DNA from 2 places in the Arthrobacter sp. NPDC080073 genome. Region 2 is predicted to be linked to the other one. Evidence: riboswitches for the same ligand, from Rfam matches in the RefSeq annotation. Region 2 holds a riboswitch; the other holds the start of a gene.
What was found. A riboswitch is a leader RNA that binds a small molecule or an ion and turns the genes downstream of it on or off. The one in region 2 is predicted to bind cyclic di-AMP.

Region 1 (5,304 bases), on a different contig from region 2:
ACGGTGATGGCATTGCCGGCGTCGAGCGAACCGAACAGGAACGCCGTCCAGTCCTTGGTGCCGGCCTGGATGGCGGCGGCGTAGAAGGAGTTTCCGTAGCCAGTGGCTGCGAGGTTCCAGAGATACAGGAAGGCCGTGGCTACGAGGAGCCCGGCGGCGGACGGCCGCACCCAGCGGGGCTGCCGGCCGAAGGCGTATCGCGTCCAGCGGGGCGTGGCATCGGGGGTTGTCGGGCCTGTCGAGTGACCGCCCTGCGGTGACTGGGTAGTTCCGACGGCGGCGGGTGAGCCGGATCCGGCCGGTCCTGTGCTTGCGGGGGTAATCGTGGAAGTCATGATGCTGCCGTTTCTGTGCGCGATGTGGCTTGTGTGGCGGGTGCAGTCGCCTGCGCGGCAGGCTGTCGGAAGACCCAAAGCCGGAACAAGAGGAAGCGGACCGCGGTGGCGGCGAGGTTCGCCGCAACGACGGTGAGGAGCTCGCCCCACCGGTCCGGCGTCGTCGTACTGTGCACCAAGGCGAGTGCCCCGGAGGTGAGCGCGAGGCCGATCCCGAAGACGATCAAACCCTCGAAGTGGTGCCGTACGGGGTTCCCGCCTTGGATGCCGAAGGTGAAGCGCCGGTTGGCTCCGGTGTTGGCGATGGCCGTGACGAGCAGCGCCAGGAAGTTGGCCAGCTGCGGGTCCATGAAGCCGCGGCAGAACAAGAAGATGAGCACATAGGCGAGGGTGGACGCAGCGCCGATTGCGGCGAACCGGACCAGTTGCCCGAAAAGGCTGCTGCGCGGGCTCTGCTCGGCGGTGCGGGACGACGCCGGGAGCGGCCCGCGTGCAAGCGCTGCGCGCAGCTCCGGAATGGGGATGCGTCCCGAGACGAGATCCCGGGTGAGCCGGACCATGCCGCGGATGTCGGCCAAGGCGGTGCGCACCAAGTCAACGCTTGAATTGGGATCGTCGATCCAGTCAACCGGAACCTCGTGGACCCGGAGGCCGCAGCGTTCGGCGAGGACCAGGAGTTCAGTGTCGAAGAACCACGAGTTGTCCAAGGTGTGGGGGAGGATCTGCTGCGCAACGTCGGCCCGGATCGCTTTGAAGCCGCATTGGGCATCGCTGAAGCGGGCGCCCATGAACGAGTGCAGCATCAGGTTGTAGCTGCGCGAAATGAACTCGCGCTTGGGGCCGCGGACAACCCTGGAATTGCGGGTCAGCCGTGTTCCAATGGCGAGATCCGAATGGCCGGAGATCAGCGGGGCCAAAAGGGGAGCCAGTGCGGCGAGATCCGTGGACAGATCCACGTCCATGTAAGCCAGAACCGGCGACGGCGACGCGAGCCACACCTTGCGCAGAGCGTTGCCGCGTCCCTTCTCCTCAAGATGGACAACCGCGAGCTCAGGCAGTTCCCTGGCCACACGTTCGGCGATTTTCAAGGTGCTGTCCGTGCTCGCGTTGTCCGCCACGGTGATGCGGAAGCCATGCGGGAAGGATTCGCGCAAATGGCCGTGCAGCCTGCGCAGGCACTCTTCGAGGTCGCGTTCCTCGTTGAAGACGGGGATGGTGACATCGAGGACGGGGATGGCGGTGTGGGTGTCCACGGGGGCGCGCCGCACCGTGCTGCGTTTAAGCGGGGTGTTGGCTTGGAGTGGGAGGCCCGGCGGCACCACCGCGGGGTCCTTCAGGGTTCCGGAGGTGGATTCGATGAGCGTCATGTATCCAGAGTGCCGTTGCAGAATATGAGGGCTTTAGGCGGAACCTGTGACGTGGCTGTGGATGTATGACCGGCGTGGCGAATCGCCCGGCCTCGACGAAAAACGCAGGGGTCCGCCCCCCTGAAGGGGACGGACCTCAACATATTTTTGCGTGGCTTTGGCTTAGTACCAGTTGTGGGCCAAGTGGAAGGACCACGCCGCGGACGGCGATCCGTAGCGTTCCTTGATGTAGTTCAGGCCCCAGCGGATCTGCGTCTGGTAGTTGGTCTGCCAGTCGGCGCCTTCTGATGCCATTTTGTCGCCCGGCAGAGATTGCCCGATCCCGTAGGCGCCGCTGGAGGCGTTGGTGGCAGTAGTGCGCCAATCCGATTCCTTGTTCCACAGGGTGATCAGGGCTGACATTTCGCCCTGGCCCCAACCGTACGAGGGCAGGATGCTTGCGGCATAAGCCTGGGCGCCGGAGGGATCATCGACGGCGACGGGCGCGGCCGGGGCCGCGGGAGCAGGGGGCGCAACGGGGGCAGGCGGTGCCACGGGTGCGGCCGGTGCGGCGGCCTGGGGCGCGACGGCGGCCGGAGCGGGGGCGGGTGCCTGGCTCGGCGTCGGCGTGGCGCTCGGCTTGGGGCTAGCGCTCGTGCTCGCACTCGCCGACGGCGTGGCTGCGTGATCCGTCGTGCGGGATTCGGACGTACGGCTCATGTCATGGGCATTAATGGCTTGTCCGGCGGCCTGTGTGGCGGCACCTGCGCCAAGGAACACGGCAACGACGCCGGCAACAACTGCCATGCGCTGGCCGGTGCCAAGGTTCGAGGCGGCTCGCCTCAAGGTGGAACGTGACTTGTTTCTCCGGGCTGGTTCGCCGCGGTGGCGCGCAACAGAGCGCGACTGATTCCTGGAATCAGACATGGTGATTGCCTCTCGACGCCTGCGGAGTTAGCTGTCGGATTCGGATGAGGTCATCCGGCCGTGGCCACAGGGAATCGTGGCGGTACGGCTTCACCCCTAGGGCTGGCTCAACATGAGCGCTTGCCCGGAGACCTGGGTCCCCCGTCTCTGCCTGGACTGTTGGGCACCGGGGAGGGGCAGAGCTCGGCGCCTACCCGGCGGTGGCCGGAATTATCCAGCGCACCTATTCGACGGTACAGGAGGATTCAGCTCAAGTCACATTTAGGTAACGGAGATCACGGCGCCGGTGCGTCGACTTGCGCTCGCCGCGCACCGGCGTCGCGCCCTCCTGGGTGGCCGTTCAGGCCGTGGCGGTCCTGAGCGCCGGAAGCCGCACCGCAAATTCCGTTCGGCCGGCCCGCGATGCCACTTCGACGGTTCCACCATGCGCTTGGACAATGGATTCCACAATCGACAAGCCGAGCCCGGACGTGCCCTCGGAACCCGAGCGGGCGGCGTCGGCACGGGCAAAGCGGGAGAAGATCCTGCCCTGGAATTCAGGCGGGATGCCCGGCCCGTTGTCGGTCACCGTCACCACGGCGCTGCCGTCGGCCGAACGCATGACGCCCGTGACCACGGTGGTTCCCGCCTCCGTGTGCTTGCGGGCATTGGAGAGCAGATTCGCCAAAACCTGATGGAGTTGAGTGGTGTCGCCACGGACCATGAGGGGCTCGTCCGGGAGCTTGAGCTGCCAGATGTGATCCGGGGCCATGACTTTCTCGTCGCTGACGGTCTCGATCACCAACTGCGTGAGGTCCACATCGGTGAACTCCGGGGCCTTCCCTTCGTCCAGCCGGGCCAGCAGGAGGAGGTCCTCCACGAGGGTGGTCATGCGTTCTGACTGGCTCTGCACACGGGCCAGTGACTTGCGACCGTCCTCGGTGAACGTCTCCGTCATGCGCAAGAGCTCGGTATAGCCGCGGATGGCGGTCAGCGGAGTGCGTAGTTCGTGTGAGGCGTCGGCCACGAACTGGCGCACCTTTGTTTCGCTTTGCTGGCGCGCCTCGAGGGCTCTGGAAACATTGTCCAGCATCAGGTTCAAAGCATGGCCGACGCTTCCCACTTCCGTGCTCGGATGGGCCGCCGACGCCGGAACGCGCACCGCGAGTGCCACCTCACCGGCGTCGAGCGGAAGTTTCGATACCTTCGTAGCGACGTCGGAGAGCTGCTCCAGGGGGCGCATGGTGCGGCGAATGAGCACGGTTCCGGCCAGTCCGATCAGGACCAGGCCGCCCAAGGACACGAGCACCATGGTCCAGACGAGCGAGGCCTCGGTGTCCTGCTTCGAGGCGAGTGGCAGCCCCGTGATGACAACATCGCCGTAAGGGGTTTCGGTGGCCACGAGCCGGTAGCCGCCATTGGACAGGGTGCGATCAACCGGGCGGCCATCGGGGGGGAGCGCCGAGAGGATTTGAGCGTCGCCGGGCGACAACGGAGCACGGGTGGCGTCGGAGGACAAGAATCCTGCATCGCTGCTCACCCGACCGGCAAGAATGCGGGCATTCAGCGTGCCGATGCTCTGGCCCCGGGGATCCAAGGGATCCGGACGGCCGCCAGGATTGCCTTGCGGCGGGCGGCCATGGGAGGCCTGCATCAATTGCTGGTCCAGCTGCTTCGTGAGGAACACATCCATGGAGGCGTAGCTGACCACCCCGACGGCACCGCAGATGGCCACGAGGAGTGCCATCGAGAGAAGGATCAAGCGCGTGCGCAAGTGCCAGGTTGAAGGATTGAACCAGCTGTGGTCGGTCTGGCGGGGGATACCGGAGAGTGCGGACATTCGGAGCCCCGGCTATTCGGCGGGCTTGATGACGTAGCCTGCTCCACGCACCGTGTGGATCATGGGCGGGTGGTTGGCCTCGATCTTCTTGCGCAGGTATGAGATGTAAAGCTCTACGATGTTGGCTTGCCCGCCGAAGTCGTAGTCCCACACGCGGTCCAGGATCTGGGCCTTGCTGACCACGCGCTTGGGATTTTCCATGAGGTAGCGCAGGAGCTCGAACTGGGTTGCCGTGAGCGGGATGTCTTCGCCGGCGCGGGTAACTTCACGGGTGTCCACGTTCAGGGTCAAGTCACCCACCACCAGTTCCGCCGTGTCCATGGCGGCCACTCCCGAGCGCTGGACCAGCCGGTGCAGCCGCAGCAGGACTTCCTCCATGCTGAAGGGCTTGGTGACATAGTCGTCGCCACCGGCGGCCAAGCCGACGATCCGGTCCTGCACGTCATCCTTCGCGGTGAGGAAGAGCGCAGGCACCTCAGGCGCAAAGGCGCGGATCCTGCCCAGCAGCTCCACGCCGTCGAACCCCGGAAGCATCACATCCAGTACCAGGACATCCGGCCGGAAGTCCTTGGCGAGCTTTACTGCGGCGGGACCGTCGCCTGCCACCGCCACCGACCAACCCGCCATGCGCAGGCCCATGCTCATGAGCTCGGCGAGGCTGGGTTCGTCGTCCACCACAAGGGCACGGATGGGGGAACCGTCCGGGTGGCTGAGCTGCGGAAGGTTGTTGGTCATGGAGTGCGAGGATGCCATAGGACAACTCTCCAATCTGCCGGTTTGCCAGTGCTTTGCCGTTGCTGTGAGCACCCTGTGAGTCCCAGCCTAGCCACCTGTCCAGAGGTTGAGCCGGTTCGGGGAGCATCCGACCCGCACTGCG
Region 2 (5,304 bases):
TCGCGAGAGTGCGTGCAAGGCCCATGGCGGCATCCATCGACGCGGCTTCAGTCGCTTTCCCGGAGCCCGCAGCAAGTCCGGCGGCGAAGCCCGCAATGAAAGTGGTCAAGGGAGCTGCCGGCCGGACCACGGAATGGGCTGCAACGCCTGCCAGGGACAGGATCTCGTTGATGTCGATCTCGACGTCTTCGAGCTCATAGGCTTGCAGCAGGCTCCGGCACCATTCCTCGAGCGTTTCTTCCTGGCTCTTCATGATCGGCCTCCACTGTCCGGTACAGCTGTTATCACGGCAGGTCGCCGTCCACTCCAAGCGCCGCGGCGTCGTCCCAGGTATCCACGTCATCGGTGGACCCTGCGGGTACAGGCACTGCCAGCAGATCAAGCCTAGCAAGCAGGCCGAACACCGCGATGTTGGCGAGTCCACCTTGTTCTTCCGCAGCCCGCACTTCCCGTTGCAGCGCGGATACGCGGTAGATCCCGAGCAGGGGCTGTTTCCGACCGTCGGCAGATACGGATAAGGCCCCTTCCACGTCCTGGCGGCTTGCCAGTTCCCGGAGCAGTACCGGAAGGGCGTCGGCGGCCAGGGGCATATCGCAGGCCATGACGAGTACCCAGGGCGCGTGCTTCGCGGACGGCCTCTGGCCACCCTGCGTTTCGCCGTCTTGCGCTTCGCCATCCTGCGCTTCCCCGTCTTGCGCTTCACCGTCTTGCGCTTCCCCGTCTTGCGCTTCCAGCGCGGCGAGTCCGGCGGCGATCGCGGCGGCCGGTCCGGCGTAGGGCGGGTCTTCGCGTGCGGTCAAGGTGCCGTCCGGCAAAGTGCCGGGATCCGGCCCGACGACGACGACCCTCCCGGCACCGCGCACGGCCGCCACGGCGCGCTGAAGCAGCGTGGCGCCGTCGTACCTCAACCGGGCTTTGGGCACGCCGCCGAGGCGGGAGGACTTGCCACCCGCCAATATCACCGCATCAAAGTCCACCCGCCCAGATTACCCGGGAAGCGGGCTCGATTCCGGTTCAGGCCGCCGATTCAGGCAGGAGGAAGGGATCCCATGCGGGCGCAGGTTTCTCAAGCTCCTTGATCTGCCAGATAGTCCCGGTGGGCGCCGCAGGAGTGAACCTCAGTTTCCAGCCCATTTCGGCCGGAGTGTGGTCACTCTTGGCGTTGTTGCAGCGCAAGCACGCTGCCACCAGGTTTTCCCAGGAATCCGCGCCGCCCCTGGATTTGGGGTGGACGTGGTCAATGGTGTGGGCTGCTTTCCCGCAATAGGCGCAACGGTGGCCGTCGCGGCGCAAGACGCCGCGGCGTGTAACCGCCGTGATGGTGTTGTACCTCGGCCGGATGTAGCGATTGAGCAGAATCACGGACGGACGTCCGAGAATCTCCTGTGGCCCGACGACAGGCTCGTCGCCTTCGGCCACTACGCTCGCTTTTCCGGTGAGCACAAGGACCAGCGCCCGGCGGAAGGTTACTACCGCCAGCGGTTCATATCCAGCATTCAGAACGAGTGTGCGCATGCACGTACCTCTTCACGGCCGCACCCGTCAGGGGCGCGAGGGCCGGCTGCCCTCTGCATGTACGGGCTGTGGATCGACAACCTAAGAGTAAACACCCGGAGGCCGGATCACCGAATCCTTGCGGGAGTTCAGGCACAGTGTCGGTCAAAGTTCACGTGCCGGACACGTTAGCGCATGCTGGTTAAAACAGAACATCCCCGCGGGCGGACCAGCGGGGATGTTCCAGTGAAGCTATGTAGCCGGAGCTATTTAGCCACCAACGCGGATGAAGACCGGGCCGGAGCCGACGTTGACGCTGTACAGGGCGGTGGTGCCGCCGTTCCAGCCGCCGTGGACCGCCATGCCGTTGCCGACATAAACGGCGATGTGGGCCATGCCCATGCCACCGTTCTGGTAGTAGACCAGGTCTCCCGGCTGCGCTTCAGCAGCGCTGACCGTACGGCCAAGGGAGAGGTAGTCTGCCGGCCAGCCGTGGAAGTTGATGCCAACAGCGGCCAGCGAGTTCGAAGCCAGGGCGGTGCAGTCCTGGGCAACGCCAAGCTGGGCGTAGGCTGCGGCAGCAATTGCTGCGCCCTTGCCGCTGGCAACCTTCGTTACAGGCGAAACAGCAGCGGTGACAGAAAGCGTCGAGGAGCCGGTAGCGGCACCCGTTGCAGCCTGCGGAGCCGGAGTAGCTTCCTGCGTGGCAACCGGAGCTGCGACAACCGGAGCAGCTTCGGTGGAGACCGCCGGGCGCTCGTACTTGATAGCGACGGAGGAGTCGGCGGAAATGCTTGCTTGGGCGATCGACTGGACTTCCAGGGCGGAGGTCGAAGTGGACTCGCGGGGGACGTTGGTTTCTGCAGCGTTGGCTGCGATACCGCTAGTGAGCACCAGACCGGAAGCAGCTGCGATAACGGCTGCCTGACGGCCTACGCCACCGGCATTGCTGCCGACAGTCTTAGCGATAACGGCAAGCGAGTTGGTCTTGGTGACCGCGGCACGGTGGCGCGCAACAGTAGAGCGTGAAGACACGTAAGAGGCCTCTCCCTATGCCCGCGAGGTAAGCTGTCGGATTCGGATGGGAGTCATCCGGCCACACTTCTCCCTCTCGGAAGTTGTGCGACTTAACCCCAAGGCCATCGGTGAAGATGACCAAAAGTGGGTCCCCCGCCTCTGCCAGACGATGTTTTGCGAACGGAACCTCGAGCAGTGGCAGAGCTAGGCAATCCACTCGAGTGCATCAACTCTCTAAAAGTTGATGCGTCTTAGACGGTACATGAGTTTTGGCTGAATGTCACATTCAGGTCACGGAGCGTGACAAGCATTCGAGAGGCTTCCATCGGATTGGCTTACAGCCAGCCCAGGGGGTCAACGACGTCGCCGTTGACCATGACTTCAAAATGGAGGTGGCAGCCGGTAGAGGCCCCGGTGGTGCCGCTCAGCGCAATGACATCGCCACGGCTGACCGTTTGGCCCACTTGGACGTTGAACGACGACAAATGGTTGTACGTGGTTTCCAGGCCGTTGCCATGGTCCACCACAACGCGGTTTCCGCCGCCATACGGATGCCAGCCGGCGAAAGTGACCTTTCCGGCCGCGGCGGCATGGACCTGGGTGCCGCACTGGGCCACGAAGTCCTGGCCCCGGTGGAACTCCCCCAAACCGCCCGTGATGGGATTCACGCGGTACCCGAAAGGCGAGGCCGTGGTCAGGGTGTCCAGCGGCGCGCCCAGGGTGCCCTTGGAGGACGATGTCTTGATGGTGCCGACGGACTGCGCGCTCAAGAGCTGCTTGAGCTTGCTGTCAGGATCCGCCGTGGTGGAAACCGCAGCACGGCTGAAGTCGATCGTGGCGCTTGGGGCGGCCGGAATCTCAGGCTGGGTGCCTGCAGCCGAGGCGGCCTGGCTTGAGTCGGCCGTGGCCGTCATGGCGCCGGTGCCCGGCATGGCGACCGTCAGGATGAGGCCCGTCGTGGCAAGGGCCACTCCGGCCTTCTGTCCGGCCCCGCTCGCCGCGGCGAACTCGGCCATCTGCCGGAAAGGACCCTTGCGGCGGCGAAGTTCGCGATGGGGATCGCGGGGCCGCTCGTGCTCGACGGCGTTCGTGCTCCGCAGCTCAGCAGTAGGACCGGACGCGCGCCTGCGGCCCCTGGTGTTCTGCGTGGTCAAGGTTTTCCTCTCTGGCAAGCCTGCGAAGTTAGCTGTCGGATTCGGGCCAGAGAGATCGTGGACCCGGTCCGCGCGAAGGGCGCGAAGCGCAGGTCCACCCGAAGGGGGTCCCGCACTGTTTGCACTTCCGCTGCGGACTTCACCCCAAGGCCGTCTTTCGACAGCCGATGGTGGTTCCTCCGCTTCTGCCAGTGAATGGACTAATCCACCTGATCCGCTGGCAGAACTCGGCTTCGGATCAGGTAACGCTTTGGTATCGGCGCCAGTAACAAACTATAGGGGATGAAGCCCCCGCGGTAATAATTTCGTTATCTTTGCCGGCCGCCTCGCCGGGCCGGCTAGGCGACCGTGACAAAGACGTGCGAGGCAACCTCAGGCGGCAGCTCAAGCGCGCCGTCGATATTGGGCACGCGAACGGAGATGTACTCCCCCACGCGTTCCAGGGACACCCTCGCGCCGGGGCGGATCCCGCCCTCGTCGAGCTGGAGCAGAAGTTCCGGTTCCACCTGGATCGGTTCAGCCAGCCGGCTGACGGTGACCCGGTTTTCAGGTGAGTATTCGTTCATGGCATCAACAAGGTTGACCACGCCATCCGTAAAGGCATGGGACGCGGCTCCGCCCAGCGCCTCCAGTCCGGGAATGGGGTTGCCATAGGGCGATTCCGTGGGGTGGTCCAGCAGCTCGTAGAGCCGGCGTTCCACGCGTTCGCTCATGACATGCTCCCAGCGGCAGGCTTCGTCGTGGACGTAGGCCCAGTCCAGTCCGATGACATCTGCCAGGAGCCGTTCGGCGAGCCGGTGCTTGCGCATGACCTCGGTGGCGCGTTTCCGGCCCGTTTCAGTCAGCTCAAGGTGCCGGTCATCGGACACAATCACCAGGCCGTCGCGCTCCATCCGTCCGATCGTCTGGGAAACAGTGGGGCCGGAGTGCCGCAAGCGCTCGGCGATGCGCGCGCGAAGAGCCACGATGTTCTCTTCTTCAAGCTCCAAAATGGTCCGAAGATACATCTCAGTGGTATCGATCAGATCCGTCATCCAGCTCAGCTCCTCGAGCGCAGTATCTTGCGTATTTTCGCCAGCTCCAAGCTTAGCTTATTTGGAATTACTCCGGATAATTCTCGCGCCTCGTCCAACGCCCGTGGAACAGATGCTTCCACGTGGCGGACTATGACACCTTCGGTTCTGCCCCCGCCTGCGGCGTCAGGCAGAATTGGGGAGTCGAAGGGGCAGCTTGCCACCTGCCGCGACGCATCTAGGCCGCTACTTCACCATTGGAGCATCCCGTGAGCGAGAACAGCATCACTATCCCCGCCGATTTGCTGCCCAAGGACGGCCGGTTCGGCGCCGGGCCCTCCAAGGTCCGCCCGGAGCAGATCGAGGCACTTTCCGCCGCCTCGACAACGATCCTGGGCACCTCCCACCGCCAGGCACCGGTCAAGAACCTGGTGGGCTCCGTCCGCGAGGGACTTAGCCAGTTCTTCCGTGCCCCCGAGGGCTACGAGGTCATTCTCGGAGTCGGAGGCTCCACCGCGTTCTGGGATGTCGCCAGCTTCGGCCTGGTCGAGAAGAAGGCCCAGCACCTCTCCTTCGGTGAGTTCGGTTCCAAGTTCGCTTCGGCGACCAACAAGGCACCGTTCCTG

Region 1: linked by a shared signal. The riboswitch ahead of AB0O52_RS11305 (hypothetical protein) and the one ahead of AB0O52_RS16005 (NlpC/P60 family protein) in region 2 are both predicted to bind cyclic di-AMP.

Annotation. Positions count from the first base shown of each region.
Region 1 covers NZ_JBFBKR010000008.1:65,779-71,082, reverse strand. Annotated here, with positions in the region: gene AB0O52_RS11315 (glycosyltransferase family 39 protein) at 1-335, opposite strand, end outside; gene AB0O52_RS11310 (glycosyltransferase) at 332-1,702, opposite strand; gene AB0O52_RS11305 (hypothetical protein) at 1,865-2,608, opposite strand; cyclic di-AMP (ydaO/yuaA leader) riboswitch at 2,611-2,807, opposite strand; gene AB0O52_RS11300 (HAMP domain-containing sensor histidine kinase) at 2,949-4,427, opposite strand; gene AB0O52_RS11295 (response regulator transcription factor) at 4,440-5,180, opposite strand.
Region 2 covers NZ_JBFBKR010000014.1:57,819-63,122, forward strand. Annotated here, with positions in the region: gene AB0O52_RS15990 (DUF6457 domain-containing protein) at 1-253, opposite strand, end outside; gene AB0O52_RS15995 (NTP transferase domain-containing protein) at 285-977, opposite strand; gene AB0O52_RS16000 (HNH endonuclease) at 1,015-1,515, opposite strand; gene AB0O52_RS16005 (NlpC/P60 family protein) at 1,765-2,529, opposite strand; cyclic di-AMP (ydaO/yuaA leader) riboswitch at 2,534-2,716, opposite strand; gene AB0O52_RS16010 (M23 family metallopeptidase) at 2,847-3,665, opposite strand; cyclic di-AMP (ydaO/yuaA leader) riboswitch at 3,668-3,877, opposite strand; gene AB0O52_RS16015 (metal-dependent transcriptional regulator) at 4,004-4,699, opposite strand; gene serC (phosphoserine transaminase) at 4,948-5,304, shown strand, end outside.